Regions from separate parts of the Brevibacillus ruminantium genome, predicted to be linked through region 2. Evidence: riboswitches for the same ligand, from Rfam matches in the RefSeq annotation. Region 2 holds a riboswitch; the other holds the start of a gene.
The links. Region 2 has a riboswitch for cyclic di-GMP ahead of NDK47_RS02775 (methyl-accepting chemotaxis protein). Riboswitches for the same ligand answer to the same signal wherever they lie in the genome.
Positions count from the first base shown of each region.

Region 1: linked by a shared signal. The riboswitch ahead of NDK47_RS04740 (transglutaminase-like domain-containing protein) and the one ahead of NDK47_RS02775 (methyl-accepting chemotaxis protein) in region 2 are both predicted to bind cyclic di-GMP.

Region 1 covers NZ_CP098755.1:961,355-969,034, reverse strand. The annotation lists gene NDK47_RS04745 (SpaA isopeptide-forming pilin-related protein) at 1-3,733, opposite strand, end outside; gene NDK47_RS04740 (transglutaminase-like domain-containing protein) at 4,073-4,876, opposite strand; cyclic di-GMP riboswitch class I at 4,892-4,979, opposite strand; gene NDK47_RS04735 (class D sortase) at 5,061-5,741, opposite strand; gene NDK47_RS04730 (response regulator) at 5,771-6,913, opposite strand; gene NDK47_RS04725 (EAL domain-containing protein) at 7,130-7,680, opposite strand, start outside.
Region 2 covers NZ_CP098755.1:527,342-535,021, forward strand. The annotation lists gene NDK47_RS02765 (NADH:flavin oxidoreductase/NADH oxidase) at 8-1,036, shown strand; gene NDK47_RS27620 (hypothetical protein) at 1,755-1,883, shown strand; gene NDK47_RS02770 (DUF2325 domain-containing protein) at 2,033-2,302, shown strand; gene NDK47_RS02775 (methyl-accepting chemotaxis protein) at 2,400-4,130, opposite strand; cyclic di-GMP riboswitch class II at 4,196-4,279, opposite strand; gene NDK47_RS02780 (GNAT family N-acetyltransferase) at 4,605-5,087, shown strand; gene NDK47_RS02785 (ABC transporter permease) at 5,109-5,924, opposite strand; gene NDK47_RS02790 (ABC transporter ATP-binding protein) at 5,921-6,907, opposite strand; gene NDK47_RS02795 (ABC transporter permease) at 7,093-7,680, opposite strand, start outside.

The DNA of each region.
Region 1 (7,680 bases), 430 kb from region 2:
TTTTATTCTCCTTCTCGACAAATACTGTCTTCGTCTGGTCGGAGGTAATGGTGAACGGAACCGGTTCTGCATCCAGCACATAACCCTCTGGCGCCTCTATTTCGACAAACTGATACTCTCCCGGCTCCAGTTGGTTCAGGTGGATTTTTCCGTTTTCACCTGTGGTGAGTCGGGAGTATTTCTCGACATCCACAAACTCTCCATTTTCCCGCACTTGCAGCTTGAAGACAGCGCCGGGAAGCGGTGTTTTGGGACCGTCCGGATGGTCGGCATCTACCTTTGTTAACTCAACGTCCCTTTCACCCTTCTCGTTCGAAATCTTGAGAGTATTTGAGGCTTTAAACGCAATTTCTGCCCCATCACGATACTCTTTCGAGATTACGAAGTTAGTGGGCGCAGACAGTTCTTTAAGCAGGTACTTTTTAAATTTGATGTTCTCAAATACCGCTTTCCCATCTTCATCCGTCGTCAGCTCTTTAATCAAAATCTTCCCTGTATCATCGTAGAGCCCAAACACGGCTCCTTCCAAAGGAGTCTCGTCATCCGCAGCATCCACTTTGACAACGGTGAGGGCACCTTTACCGATAGGGAAGGCACCGCCCCCTGCTCCTGCAAAATACACCCTGACGTTTTCTTCTTCTATGACTTCAAAATCATCAGAGGAATGTCCCTTGAAAGTTGCTTTGTTTTTCAAAAACTCTTCTTTTTTGTCCTCTACATTAATGAACGACTGATACTCCAGTACGTACGCGCTCTCCATCTCTTCCAGGAAGGTAAGTGTAAACGTATTCCCGTCGATCTTGAGATCATATTTTTTGTCTTTCTCCAGATCCACCAGGGCTAATTTCGTCAGATTACCTTTTTCGTCGACCACGGTCGTATACAGCTTGAAAGAGGCCGGAAGCAAGATTTGATTATCCGACAAGGCATCGGTCAGCGTCGCACCAGCGTCAATCTTGGACTGACTGCGGTTGATGTACACTTCCCAGTCAGCATAGTCGGACTGTTTTGCTTCATCCCAAGTTCCTGTTTTCTTCAGGTACTCTCCGCCGTGTTGAGGGTAAACCGTAGCGGACTTCTTAAATAACAGAACCGATGGATTGGACTGTTCGTACAGAATCGCATCGTTGTTGTACTGCTTTTTCACAGGCTTGCCATTCAGACTTGTTTTATAGGTGATCTGATAGGCAGTGTCAATGGGCTTTTTGAACGTTAAGCTAAAGCCGTCCTTCCCGTCCTTTTTCGACTGTACGAAATCGTATTCGTCCTGCGGAACGGTATCCCCAACCTTTACTCCGTCGCGACCGCCTGTAAGCTCCAGATGTTTTACCTCAAGTGAGCCTTGCACGAAGTCTTGCCCTTCTGAGTAGTAGTCCTCAACCACCGCTTTGTTAATCTCGTGCAGATTGTAGTTCACATGGATGGTCCAGGTGATTTCCTTCGTCACAGCATTATAGGTTCCCGTTTTCTTTCCGTTATCCTGTGTGTAGGTGTCTACGTCAACGGAAGCTTCCTGCCTTTTTGTGACTTCCTTACCATCCACTGTCCACTTCAGCAAGGCTTTGTTTACGTATTTACTCTTGTTTACTTTTTTGGGGTCAAAATATGTTTCGTACGTAATATAGTGATTTGTCGTTATCTTTTTAAGAAACGTAATGGTAAAGCCCTTGGTGTAATCTTCCGGATCATCTGGATTGGCCCGATAACCTTCCAGTATATAATCTTCGCCCTTCTCTAATCCGCTGATCGAAAGTGTTCCGGGAATAAGCTCCAATCCCTCACCGGCATAGTCATCGATGATGACGACATTTTCCATCTCCTGCTTGTCGTCATTGAGACTCATATGCCACGTAATGGTTTTTTTGGCGTAGTTTACGTCCCTGTCTTTGTCAGCCCATTTCGAGAAGACCAATTGCTGAATCCATTGATCCTTGGATGCCTTCTCACCGCTTACCAACTCGACCGTATTATTTACATTGTGGGAATCAATGACACGACCCTTGGCTTTTGTCTTGTAGACAATTTCATAGGCTGAATTGATGTCTTGCTGAAACTTCAGATCGAAGCCATGCTCGACAGTGTCATCGACAATGTAGTCGGTACCCTTCACCAGCGGTTGGGAGGTTTTCCGTTCCGCGCTGCCGTCATCCTTTATGACCATTTCATACACTTCAAAAGACTCCGTGTCCAGCTCTTGCAGAGTCTTGCTGAATGTATCTTTTATCCATGCTTTCTCTTGTGGGATGGATTGCTCGTTGTAGTTGTATCGAATGGTCCAGGTAATGACATGCGTAGTTGAATCCTGTTCAAACTTATACGAGGCGGTTTTTTCCAGCGGCTTGCTGAATTTCGCACGGACTTTGTCATATGCGTTCCATTTTGGCTCGCCGTCTTCCGAGATCGTCACTTTATTTTGGAAGGTTGCCTCGTAAGGAGCAGTGGTGATCGGGTCGACCTCTGTGGTGTATTTCACCTGGAATGCCTTGTCAATGGTACCGAAATCGAGTTTGAAGCCGTTTCCGGTGACAGTTGCCTTGCCCTTGTATTCATCCAGAGGGCCCTTTTCCACTGTCACGTTTCCATTCAGGTCAACGGACAGTTCATACACTTCAATCGAAGCCAGGTCGATTTTAAGTCCGTCCGGCAGTTCATCCTGGAATACTGCCCCTTTTATCGTTCTTTCATCCTTGTTAAAATTAACAACCCAGTCGATGGTGCTCGGGTTCATTTCTGTTTCTGTTCCCTTTTGGTTCCTGGGTGTTCCTTTCTTGCTGATCTCGCCGCCTTTATTTTTGAAATGAACGGGAACGGTCTGGATCACGGTTTCATCATAAGTAAACTTGATGGGATGCTTCGTACCATCTGTTATTTTACTTTCGTCAAAGCTTCTCCAGATCTCAAAGTAACCGCCTGATATTTCTTCAATGTATTCATTGAAGTAGAAGGTGACTGTCCCTGCGCGAGTTACTTCATACGTCCCTACACCCTCGGGATAACCCTGTAATTTAAGGATACCATCCAAAGGCTGCTCGGTTTTAAACTCTTCGGGGAGATTGAAGGTAAAGGTTGCCCCTGCTTTATACCCGTGGTCTGCACCTAGTTCCCACGTATATTCGATTCGTACTTCTTCACCGATGTCAGCTCGAATATCGTCCTTTGAAATATCTAGGTACTCCCCAGTTTTCTTGTCTTTCTGTTTTACGGCCACGCTCGTGATGATGTTATCCTTGATTTCCTTCCCATCACTGTCATCCGAAGGCGGTACAACTGGAACCTCAGGGACAGTCGGAGGAACTGGTACCTCTCCGGGCGGCACCTCTGGGTTACCAGGTGTTCCCGTCTCGCTTCCAGGTGTTCCTGTCTCGCTTCCAGGTTCTCCCGTCTCGCTTCCAGGTGTTCCTGTCTCGCTTCCGGGCTCTCCCGTCTCGCCTCCAGGTGTTCCCGTTTCGCTTCCGGGCTCTCCCGTCTCGCCTCCAGGTGTTCCTGTCTCGCTTCCAGGCTCTCCCGTCTCGCTTCCAGGCGCTTCCGACTCTCCTCCGGGTGCTTCCGACTCTCCTTCAGGAGCTATCTCTGTCCCATCGCCACCGGAGATTTCTTCCGTAGCGTTTTCCTGAACAGAGGCTGTCGGCACGCTTCCCTTTCCATTCGCCAATGCCAATGAAGTAGGTAAGAACAGGTTCAGAAATAACGCTGCCACCATGAAAATATAATACGCTTTTCTAAGTTCCCTCATCCTTGGAAACTTCACCCCACCTTTTCCATTGTCTCACTTGCACGTTTCGCACAGCACACCAATCAGCAAACGTCCCGGATCGCAAGCTGGCCCTTGTGCGGAGCTCACTTTTTTCCGGCGCTAACTGGACCGATTCTCTCTTTATCTGCTGCCCCTCTCCTTTCCATTCCCCATGCGCGATTGGCATCGGGATGTATTTTCTCTGGCTGTCGACCTGCTCGGTGTGTATCAAGGAAACTATATAGGATCAAACTGAATCTATTCTGAATATCCGAGACGCCAAAAAACCGCCCACCTCCTTCATGGAGATTGAGCGGTTGTTGCTTTCACACTTGGGATCTAAAATTGTTTTTCCGTTACATAATCTTGACGATTTTTGATCATCAGCGGTTTTGTATCGCCTTTTACCATAGCCGCATCATAGGTCGTATCGATAAAGACCCATTCATTGGTATCCTTCAGGTAAACCTCGTTCCAGGCATGATATTGATTGATATCATGTTTGCGGCCCATTATCAGCTTGGTGGGAATTCCCTGGCTGCGAAGCATGGCGGCAAATAGCGCTGAGTAATCATAACAAATCCCTTTTGATTCGTTCATCGTCGCTTCAATCGAGGGGAGATAATCATTGGTGACCTGCTGGGCTTTCTCGAAGTCGTAGCTGATGTTATGAATCATGAAATTGTAAACGGCTGCAATCTTGTCTTTGTCACTCTGCAAGCCCTGGGTCAGCTCCCTGGCTTTAGTGATTGCCTTCATTTGGTCGTTCCAGTAAATCATCTGAATCGGCTGAAGAAAAACCGTCTGTTCGTCAGTAGCGTTTCGGATTACTTCTTTGTTTTCTACCATTCTATATTTGTTGCTGCCTGCTACGTTTTCCAGCAGCGTGACTGTATATTTACCATCCCCCAACTGCAGGGGAAACCGGTTGTTGTCGGTGACACTGTAATAAAAATGTTGATTTCCTTTGCTGATCATAATTTTTTCGATTGTTTGTTTCTGAGGATCTTTTTCGATTTTTACAATTCCTTTGCTCGCTTCGCTTGCATCAATACGCGATGTGGATGGACCGGCCAGCGCCGTCATGGGAGCAGTCAAGAGACAAACAGCAGACATCATCATCACAAGGCGTTTTTTGAACATAAAAAAAACTCTCCTTTCGGTAACTGGCTGCCATCTTAATCAAATTAAGGAAGGCCCTATAGCTTTGCGTCTCTAATTTTCATTAGATTTGCCTTTATCGGTTGAAAGTTATCCGATGTATTTTTTTATTTTCTACTTCCAGTGTAATACAGCTCGTCCAAAATGTGAATCTCTTTTCTCTCTCTTATTCGACATTTTTCTGACCATCAATGACTTTGCCTTTGATAATCAGCCGATGCGTCGGGTTTTCCATGGGATGGCAGGTGATCAGCGTGATTTCTCGATCGACGTTATTTGCCTCCAACACCCAGACTTCTTCCGGCTTTACATACAGCTTCTCTGTGACCGTATATTCAAACTGGCCTTCTCCGCTATCTACGATGATCGTATCGCTTTGCTCCAATTCATCCAGCCGGTTAAAGTTTCGTCCATACGTGTAGTTGCGATGTCCGGCTATCGCATAGTTACCGATCTCTCCGGCCTTCCCGGTATTGGCGATACTGGCGACGGTCGTTTTCATATTTTTATCGGTGGCGCCATGCAGAATCGGCAGTTTCAAATTGATTTTTTCGATCATCAGGATGCCTTCCATGCCGGGATAACTGCTGAAATCTAGTTCTGTCTCCTGGGACTCTTTTGCTCCCTCCTGTTGCACGTCACCATCGTGAACGTCACCGGATGTATTCGTGGCTGCCTGTATGGCTTGTGCGGGTTCATCCCCGTTATGAATGTTTTCCATGGTGCTCTGCCATTCCCTGACCAGCTTTTGTTGCTGATAGTCATAGTACAGCTCCGACAGCTTCGGGAAAAACAGAATCACAATCCCGGTAAGAATAAGCAGAGTGGATACGAGTTTCGTCTTCATCGTTTGTTCGCTCCCCTCCCCCGATTCCCTTACTCTTTCATCCCCGGTTTCCACTGCTCATACCAATCGATCAATTCTTTGCTGGGCGAAACGTCAAACTCCTCTTTCAACCTGTTTGAAATGAGTTGAAATTGTTTCCTGACCTCACCCTGATGATTCATCGCCGCATACATTTTCATCAGCTCAAAATACCCATCCTCCAGATCGGGGCAAGTTTCCCTGATCTTTTGATACAGCATGATGGCCTCGGTATGTCGTCCAAGCGTTTTGAAGCACTCCGCGATTTGCTTGACATGCTGCAGCCAGATCAAGCGCATCCGTTCCTGCTCGTAGTCCGCCCAGATGTATCGATGCTCTTCCAGGTAGTTGCCGGTGTATAATGCCATGATCGCCAGATGCTGATCCAGTGTCTCAGGCATAACAGGTGGAGCCTGGCGCACACCGTTTTCCCACTCGTCCACATCCAGCTTTTCCTCTCCCCAGACCAAGCGATACCCTTCATCCATATACTTGATCGACAATTCGAGCCCAGCCGTCTTGATGATCTTCCGAATCTGGTAGATGGCCGTATGCAGCTGAGTGGTCGCTCTCTCGGTGTCATAGTCGGGCCACAGCAAATCGATCAGAATCTGTTTACTCACCGTTTTATCCCGATGAAACACGAGATAAGCAAAGAGCTCCGGTGCCTTCAGTGTTTTCCACGGGAACGACTGTGTCCTTCCCTGCGTATCCTGATAATGTAATCTTTGCATGCAGCAGAGCATCGCTTTTTTGGCTTCCTCGGTGCTTCTTGCTGTTTTTTCTTTGGAGGCCATAAATCGCTGCAGGGTCACGGTCAACCTGCTGTGATGGACAGGCTTCATCAAATAATCAAGCGCGTTCATTTCAAATGCTTTGACTGCATATTCCTGATAAGCGGTTACAAAGATAATCGAAAGACAGGGGTGAATCTTCAGCAGTTGCTCGGCTAATTCAAAGCCGTTAATCTCCGGCATCTCGATATCCAAAAAAGCCAGGTCCACCTCTTCCCGTCTGGCTGCTTCCAAGGCTGCGTGCGCATTATTGTATGTACCGATCAACTCGATACGGCCGTCCAAGTCCACTTGTTCGCGCAGCAGATTCTCCATTTTCTTTAAAGCAAGCCGCTCATCATCCACAATAATTGCTTTCAAGGCCCTCTCCCCTCTACGATCCAAACGTTACTTCTCCCCTACTGGCCGGACAACAGAAATCAACAATCGTTATGCCCCCTTCACACTATGATTGGAATGAACATTCGCAATACGACGAATATCGCTAGCACTACTGTTGCAGCCAGAATGAGATTCTCCTCATTTTACCTTCATTTTCAATTGTTTTCCATACGTTTTAAAATTTGGAACTTCCGTTTACAAGCCCTTTATTCTGGATGGCTCGAAAAATGACTTTTCCACTTCCTCCGCTGACAATGGCTTGCTGAAATAGTAGCCTTGAATTTCCTTGCAGTCATTTTTCGTAAGAACGTCAAGCTGATCCTTTGTTTCGATGCCCTCCGCAATCACATCCAATTTTAGATTCTGGGCCATGGAGATAATGGTAGCCACAATCGCTTTATCGCTATTGCTTATGGAAATATCGGTGATAAAGGATCGGTCAATCTTCAATTTGTGGATCGGGAACTTTTTCAAATAGCTAAGGGAGCTGTATCCCGTGCCAAAGTCATCCAGGCTGATCCGAATCCCGATTTTGTTCAGCTCCTGCAGGATACTGATCGAGACGGCAGGGTCCATCATCATGCTCTCCGTGATTTCCAACTCCAAATATTTGGGTTCCAGTCCGGTTTCCTCCAGAATATTTTTGATGTACGCTACCAGGTTCGACTGATGAAATTGCTGAGAAGACAAGTTTACCGAAACCGGAATCAATGGACCTCCGTGCTCATGCCACAGCTTCATTTGTC
Region 2 (7,680 bases):
CCAAATTATGACGAACATCAAGCTGGATTCGCCATTTCAATTCAAGGGATTGACACTGAAAAACCGCATTGTCATGCCTCCGATGTGCCAGTATTCCGTCGAAGCCAAGGACGGCGTGCCGAACGATTGGCATTTTGTTCACTACGTATCCCGGGCCGTAGGCGGAGCGGGTCTGATCATTATGGAAATGACGGATGTCCACCCGGATGGCCGGATTACCGATTATGATCTGGGATTGTGGTCGGATGAGCAGATTCCCGCATTCGCCTGGATCATCTCCGAAGTACATAAATACGGGGCGAAAATCGGCATCCAGATCGCCCACGCCGGACGCAAGGCCCAGGATGCCGAGGTCCCGGTCGCACCGTCTGCGCTCCCTTTTAATGAGAAGTTCAAGACGCCGCGCGAGCTGACGACCGCAGAAGTAAAAGAGATGGTGGAAAGGTTCCGCGACACAGCACGCCGGGCAGTGGAAGCAGGGGTGGATACCATCGAGCTGCACGGAGCGCACGGCTACCTGATTCATCAGTTTCATTCTCCGCTGACCAACAGACGCGAGGATGAGTACGGACAAGACCCGGCGCTGTTCGGGATTGAAGTGATCCAGGCGGTGAAAAGCGTATTGCCGCCAGAGATGCCGCTGATTATGCGCGTATCAGCCGTAGAGTATGTGGACGGAGGCTACGGGCTGGACTACAGCACGGAGCTGTGCCGCCGTTATCAGGAAGCTGGCGTCGATCTCTTCCATATCACCAGCGGCGGAGAGGGGCCCATCGGTTCTGCAGGCAAACCCGGCATTCATCCCGGCTATCAGGTGCCGATGGCTCGCGCGATCAAGGAAGCGTTGAATGTTCCTGTCATCGCGGTCGGCATTCTGGATGATCCGCATCTGGCAGCAGCCACGCTGGGGAATGGAGATGCCGATCTGGTCGCGATCGGGCGCGCTATGCTCCGCGATCCTTACTGGGCGCTTCATGCAATCAAAAGTCTCCGAGGGGAGCCAGCCGTTCCGAAGCAGTACGAGCGCGCTTTTTGATTGAATTTTGATAGAAACAATAGATCATACATCCGTTGTAATTGCCCGTGTGAGCAAAGTTCCTTGCTTGCGCGGGCTTTTTTTACGTTTGGGAGCGGGGCTGTGGTGGAGAAGCATGTTTCCCTGCTCAGCTCCGTATTCCGCCCGCAAGGGGGGTATACACTGTCCGCTCCAGGGCGATTCGCGGGGGAGACGCAAAAGCCGCATCGCTCCGAGGTCATCCCAAAGTTGCGCTCCTTTTTCCCGCGAATCACCCCTCCGCTGAGCAAGGGCTCCACAGTCGCACCGCAGGGAAACATGCTTCTTCGCGATACCGGTGCTGATAAAAGAATTGTGGGTGAATCGATGATGAAAAGCAAAGATAGAAACAAAGATAGACTACACAGATCAAAAACGTTGAAAGTAATATTATGATACAACGTTGATCGGTTAAGTTCTTGGCTCTTTCACAGATGAAAATTAAATGATTTCTAATTCAATGAAATGTAAAAAATGGATGTAACGTTTCTTTAGTGTTTGATCTGCTGACCGAAAGGCACTAGGTTTTTTAAACAAAATTAATTTGTTTTTTTAGCGCTTGGTATTACCTTCTTTTTTCATCATTAAGATTCCGCGGAGAAGCAAATGTCCGGAGAAGAATCATGGTTCCCTGCGGTGCGACTGTGAAGCCCCACTCAGCGGAGCAGTGGATGGCGGGAAAAAGGGACGCAACCTTGGGATGACCACGAAGCGCTACTGCTTTTGCGGACCCCCGCCAGCCGCTGTGGAGCGGACAGTGAACCCTCCCTTGCGGGCGGAGTACGGAGCCAAGCAGGGAACCATGATTCTTCTCGCTATGGCCACGTAGCACGTTACCCAAGCATGGAAACTACCACAAAGTTGACAGATAACGTTTCTCTTCCTATAATTAAACAAAAACCTATCTAAATACTCGGTATTAAAAAGATAACCTGCTGAAGCATCAGGAGGTTTCCTGTACAAGGAGGGGAGAAGCTAATGTCAGCCGTTCTGGTTATTGGAGGAGACCGTTTAGGCAATATCACCGATCTGCTGCATGATCGAGGTTATCAGCAAATTTACCATGTCACGGGGAGAAAGCATTCGCAATACAAAGTGAACATCCCGTCAGACACAAAAATGATCGTAGTGTTTACCGACTTCGTCAATCACAATCTGTCCTATCACGTCAAAAGTCAGGCCAAAGCGAAAAAGCTCCCCATCCTCTTCTGTAGAAGGTCGTTTACGATGATGGAGAAGATGCTGTAGCGGCTGGCTGATCCCCTTGGAAGAAACAAGCCCCCACGCTGACCTTGCAGAAGGTGCGCTGGAGGCTTGTTTTTTCTTGTTTCAAGGAAAAAAATACCTACACGGCTGCCTCCAATTCCGTCAGCAGCGAGATCACCTGGCTGGAGGCGAGTTGAAGCTGTTCAAAGGCTGCCTGCGCCCCGGCGATATTGTCTTCTTCATAGCACTGCACCGCTTGTTTGGCATAGGTGTGCACGGCTTTGTGAGGCTCCTCGAGCTGTGCAAATACGGGATGACCTTTGACTTGGTCAGGCAAATCTCCATAGTACCAGGTTCCCAACCGGCAAGCATGGTGTGAGGCGACCTGGTTGGAGTTCAATGTTTCCAATCCCAGCAGCATGTTGTAGATTCTCCACTTCCACAGCAGGTGGTCGGTTTTCGCTACGCGGACAATATCCTTGGAAGAGAACTTGACGTTGATTGAAAAAAAGCTTTGCCGATAATCATCCATGTATCTGCTGAGTTCCAAAATAATTTTGGCAGTCTCTTTTGAGATCTCCTGCGAATGCGTGCTCAAATCAAAAATAGTGGAGTTGCGTTCGGCGATATCCATCACCGTGGAAGACTGCTCCTCCGTCATGGCGGCAATCTGGGAGGTGGATTGACTGAGCCCCTGCATCGCGTCCACAATCTTTTCCAGAGCAGAATCGGCCGATTGTGCATCATGGACGCTCTGGCCCACCAGTTTTCCGGTCTCGCCAATTTGTTGCATGACCTGATGGGATACTTCCTGCAACGACTCCATATTGGCTGTAATCCGGGAAATCTGTTCTTTGGTATGCTCAGCGAGCTTTCGCACCTCAGTCGCGACCACGGAAAAACCTCGTCCATGCTCTCCGGCCCTGGCCGCCTCGATGCTGGCATTGAGTGCGAGCAGATTGGTTTGTTCGGCGATGTCCCGGATGATTTTAATAACGTCCTGGTTCAAGCCGATATCTTGGTGAAGTCGCTGGACTTGTTGAGCAACTTCGGTATAGACGTGACCAACCTTTTGGATATCCTCCAGCGCTCTGTTGATGACTTCTTTGCTTTGTTCGGCGGATTGAACGGCCTCGTCCGTTACCTCAGCTACTTTGACCGCGTGGTTGGCGACCTCTTGGATGGAGGCGCTCATTTCCTCTGTCGCGGCCGTCACACTATGACACTCCTCGATCTGCTGATCCATCACAGTAATGAGTTGCTTTGTTGTGTCCAGTTGGGTCATGTGATTAAGCATGTCGGAGACTCCGAAGAGGAAGGATTTAAACGTTTCTTCCATATAGATTTCCACGATCAGCTGCTGATCGAATGCGGCCAGCTTCTGCACAGCCAGTACAGCCCGCATCATTTGATCGGGGCGATGATGCCATTTTTCCATGAGAATCGAAGTCATGGCCTGAATGAGCAAATGGTGAGCGGAAATGAAATGCTCGGCTGTCAGATGAATGCGGCTATGAACTTGTCCGATAGTAACTCTGTTCATGACATACTCATGGTCAATCCGGGCCTGCAGGAATTGATCCAGATAGCGCACCATGGTCTTGCGCAGCCGGTCCACAGTAGAATTGATCTGGATCAACTGCTGGAGATGCTCCACAGAGGTGATCGATGCATAAAACTGGTCGATCATCTCAGACTTATGCGGCGCAATCACGTGGGAAGCTTCTCTGATCGCATCCAGTGTGTCCTGGGTGATCCCCATAAAAGCCAGGCGTTCCTGAATGTGATCTTCCACTTGGGTGATATTTGTCGAATGGGAATACTCCAAATAGTTTTTCCATGACTTTGGCTTTTTCGTAAACAGGTTCATTGTTTGCCCCCAGTGTTCCTATTTTTCAATTTTTTGCCATGTAAAATCAAAACCGACCCTATCAGGAAGATTAGGGTCGGTTGCACTACTTACTCCCCGCCATTCAAGTGCCCACGTACAAACGGCAGATCATCGTTTCCTCAATGATGTGTATAGGTATATTCTCAATGTGAAGGGAAATTATGGGTATCGCTCTCTCTTATAATATAAACATTTTCTAATGGCTTGTCCACAGGGCGGGGGATGAAATCATCAGATCGTCAATTTCTGCTTCCATTTCGTGGTAGAATAAGCATGGTTGCTATCCGAATGGCCTTTCCCGCTTGTTTCGCAGTAAATCTCCTCGGGTCGTTCGCAGATTTTCCATTCGAATGATTCAAAAGAATGTATCAAAAAAGGAGAAAAAGCACAATGAAACCATACGAAAATAGCCTCGGCTGTGATAATCTCGGCGAGAAAAAGAGGGGGAATCCCATGAACATCCGGCATGTACGTGAAAGCGACTATGTACCAGTGATTTCAGTGATTAATGACTGGTGGGGAGGACGGCAGATGGCCGACATGCTCCCCAAGCTCTTTTTTCAGCATTTTCAGGACACCAGTCTGGTCATGGAAAAGGAGGGCGAATTGCTCGGCTTTTTGATCGGGCTTGTTTCGCAGACGGACCCAAACCAGGCCTATATCCACTTTGTCGGTGTTCACCCCGCGTATCGAAAAGACGGGATCGCCAAGCAGTTGTACGAATTGTTTTTTGAGAAAGTAAAGCGGAAAGGGTGCAGGACAGTCCGATGCGTAACCTCTCCGGTGAATAAAGTGTCGATCGCCTTTCACACCCGCATGGGATTTCAGGTGGAAATGGGAGATGGCGAGGTAGACGGCGTCCCCGTCACCACCAATTACGATGGAAAAGGGCATGACCGGGTTTTGTTTCTGAAGCATTTGGAACCACTGTCCTGACTTTACTGGAACATCTACAGATTAATAAAGGACCATATTGCCTGTGCGCTTCATATGCCGCTCTGCCCTTTTTAACAAAAAGACGGATGCTGCCACCAATAGCGACAGTACGCCGGCCAACAGGAAAAGCTCCTGCGCCAGCTCCGTCAGACCGGAGCCTTTCATCAGCAAAGCGCGGATCAGATCAAGCGCATAGGTGAGCGGAAAGCAAAAGGAGAGCAGCTTCGCCCAAAAGGGAAAGGCGAGCGGCGGGAGTCTGACGCCGGAAAAAATCAGCATCGGTTCATCCAATACCGTGTACAAAAAGCTGGCATCTCGCGAAAAGAGAAACAAAACGCTGAGAAAACCGCCCCAGACCACAGCCGAGCTGAGCAGAATCAAAAAGGAGAGCGGAATCGCCCACCAGCCGCTGATCTGGATACCGCCGACAAGCACCACGGCGAGCAGGGCAAAGGTAAAAAACAGCCAGACGCCTTCGAGGAGAGAGGAAAGAGAGCGTCCGTAGATGAAGACAAGCCGGTTCACCGGACTGATAAAGATCATTTCCATCGTGCCCGCCTGTCTTTCGAAGCTCATCTGCCAAGCAGATTGGACCAGACACCAGAAAAAGATATACCCCAGATAACCGGTCAACAGAAAGAGCGGAAGCTGATCGGGGGCGACGAAGCGGGCGAGCGGGCTGTCGGCTCCCATGCGAAACGGCGCGAAGGAGTAATACGCCGTGACAAACATGACGACAGGCCAGATCAGCAGGCTGAAGTAGACCATCCGGCTGTGAAAGGAGTGGCGATGCTCTTTTTTGATTTCGGCTGCGAGCAGTTGGAAGGTCTGTTTCATGCGCTTCTCCTTTCAGCCAGCTCCAAAATGACGTCCTCCAGTGAAGGCTGCTGTGTGCGAAGCTGCAGAACAGGGGACTGGTGGGCAGCCAGCAAGGAGAGCAGGGGAGCTGTCATATCCGTCTCACTTTGCAGAAGAACGCTCCAGCTTTGGGCGGGCGTCTCCACGATGTGCCACGTCCCGCCATGCTGGGTCACCATTTTTTGCAGGTCACGCTGGAGAGCGTCGGAGAGGGCAGGAATCTCCACCTCCAGTCTGGTCCCGTGTGCCAGCATCCGCGTCAGTGCGGCCGGAGTATCATGGGCGATGAGCCGGCCTTTGTCGATGATAAACACCTCGTCACATAATTCCTCGACTTCATGGATGTAATGGCTGGTCAGAAGGATAGCTTTTCCTTGCTCCGCAGCCAAATGCTTGACATGTCGGCGCAACTGACGGGCGATCGGGGCGTCCAGACCGAGCGTCGGCTCGTCGAGAAAGAGGTATTTCGGGTCATTGATCAGTCCGCGGGCGATTTGCAAACGCTGCTTCATCCCTTTGGAATAGCGCTCTACCGGGGTATCGGCTGCTTCCGTCAAACCGACCTGCTCCAGCAAAAAGTCGATTCTCTCTGTCATGCGGCTGCCAAACAGCCCGTAGAGACTGGCAAAATACTGGAGGTTTTCTCTTCCGGTCAGGCGCCAGTACAGCATTCGTTCACCGCCGGCGATCATGTTGACGAGCGCCTTTACCTGCCGATCCTCCCGTACAGCATCATAACCGTCTACCGTAATCGTTCCGTCGGTTGGTTCCAGCAGAGTGCTGCACATTTTGATCGTGGTGGTCTTCCCCGCCCCGTTGATTCCCAATAATCCGATAATTTTCCCCGGGCGCATGTGAAAAGAGAGGCCGCCCACGGCTTCCACCTCTCGCCATTGGCTGCGAAACAAGCCGCTTCTCTCCTTTACCCGGTAAATTTTCCGCACATCGTCAACGATCAACATCTGCGAATCCCTCCTGTTTTTATCAAAATCCGGCAGCTACAGTCGTTTCTGCCGCTTGGGGAAACACCAAAGCCGGTATCGTCAGCCCTATCGGCCGACGCGTACACACGACAGTGTTTAAACACTTGATTAAAGCCGAGCACATTGCGCAAACAACCTGAAAAAAGCCAAGCTTCCGCGCTAAATTAGCCGAATATGGATTCCAGCACCCGCTTTTCCATGCGCCTGATCGCGGCGGTGCCAAGTGCCAGGTAGATCAGCGAAAGGATTCCCAGATGCAAAAGCGCAGGAGCACTCGTCGCAAGCGGTTTTCCCAGAATAACGCAAGCGCGAAAGGCTTCGAGGGCAGGGGTGAGCGGCATCAGCATGCTGAGCGGCTGCAGCCATTCCGGGAGGTACGCCACCGGATAGGTGACGCCGGAGAGAAAGGCCATAGCCACAAACAGCGTGTTCTGGGTGATGTAGGTATCGCGGAAGCGCAGCATCAGCGCACCCAAAACCAGGGCCTGACAGAAAAAAGCTGCTGTCGAAAACAGCCACACCGCGATCGCGCCGCCGCTATTGGCCCCGCCCAGCGTCAGACCAAACAGCGAACCAGCCAGCAAAATAACAGCAAACTCAAAGATCGTCCGCATGAGCTGCTGAGAGACGTTGCCGAGAAAGTAGCCTTTGCGGGAAGAAGGAGTCAGCAGCAGCGCTTCCAGCGTCCCTTCGCGCAGCTCGGTAATCAGTGACCGGCTGACGTTCATCAGGGTGGAAACGGCGAACGAGTA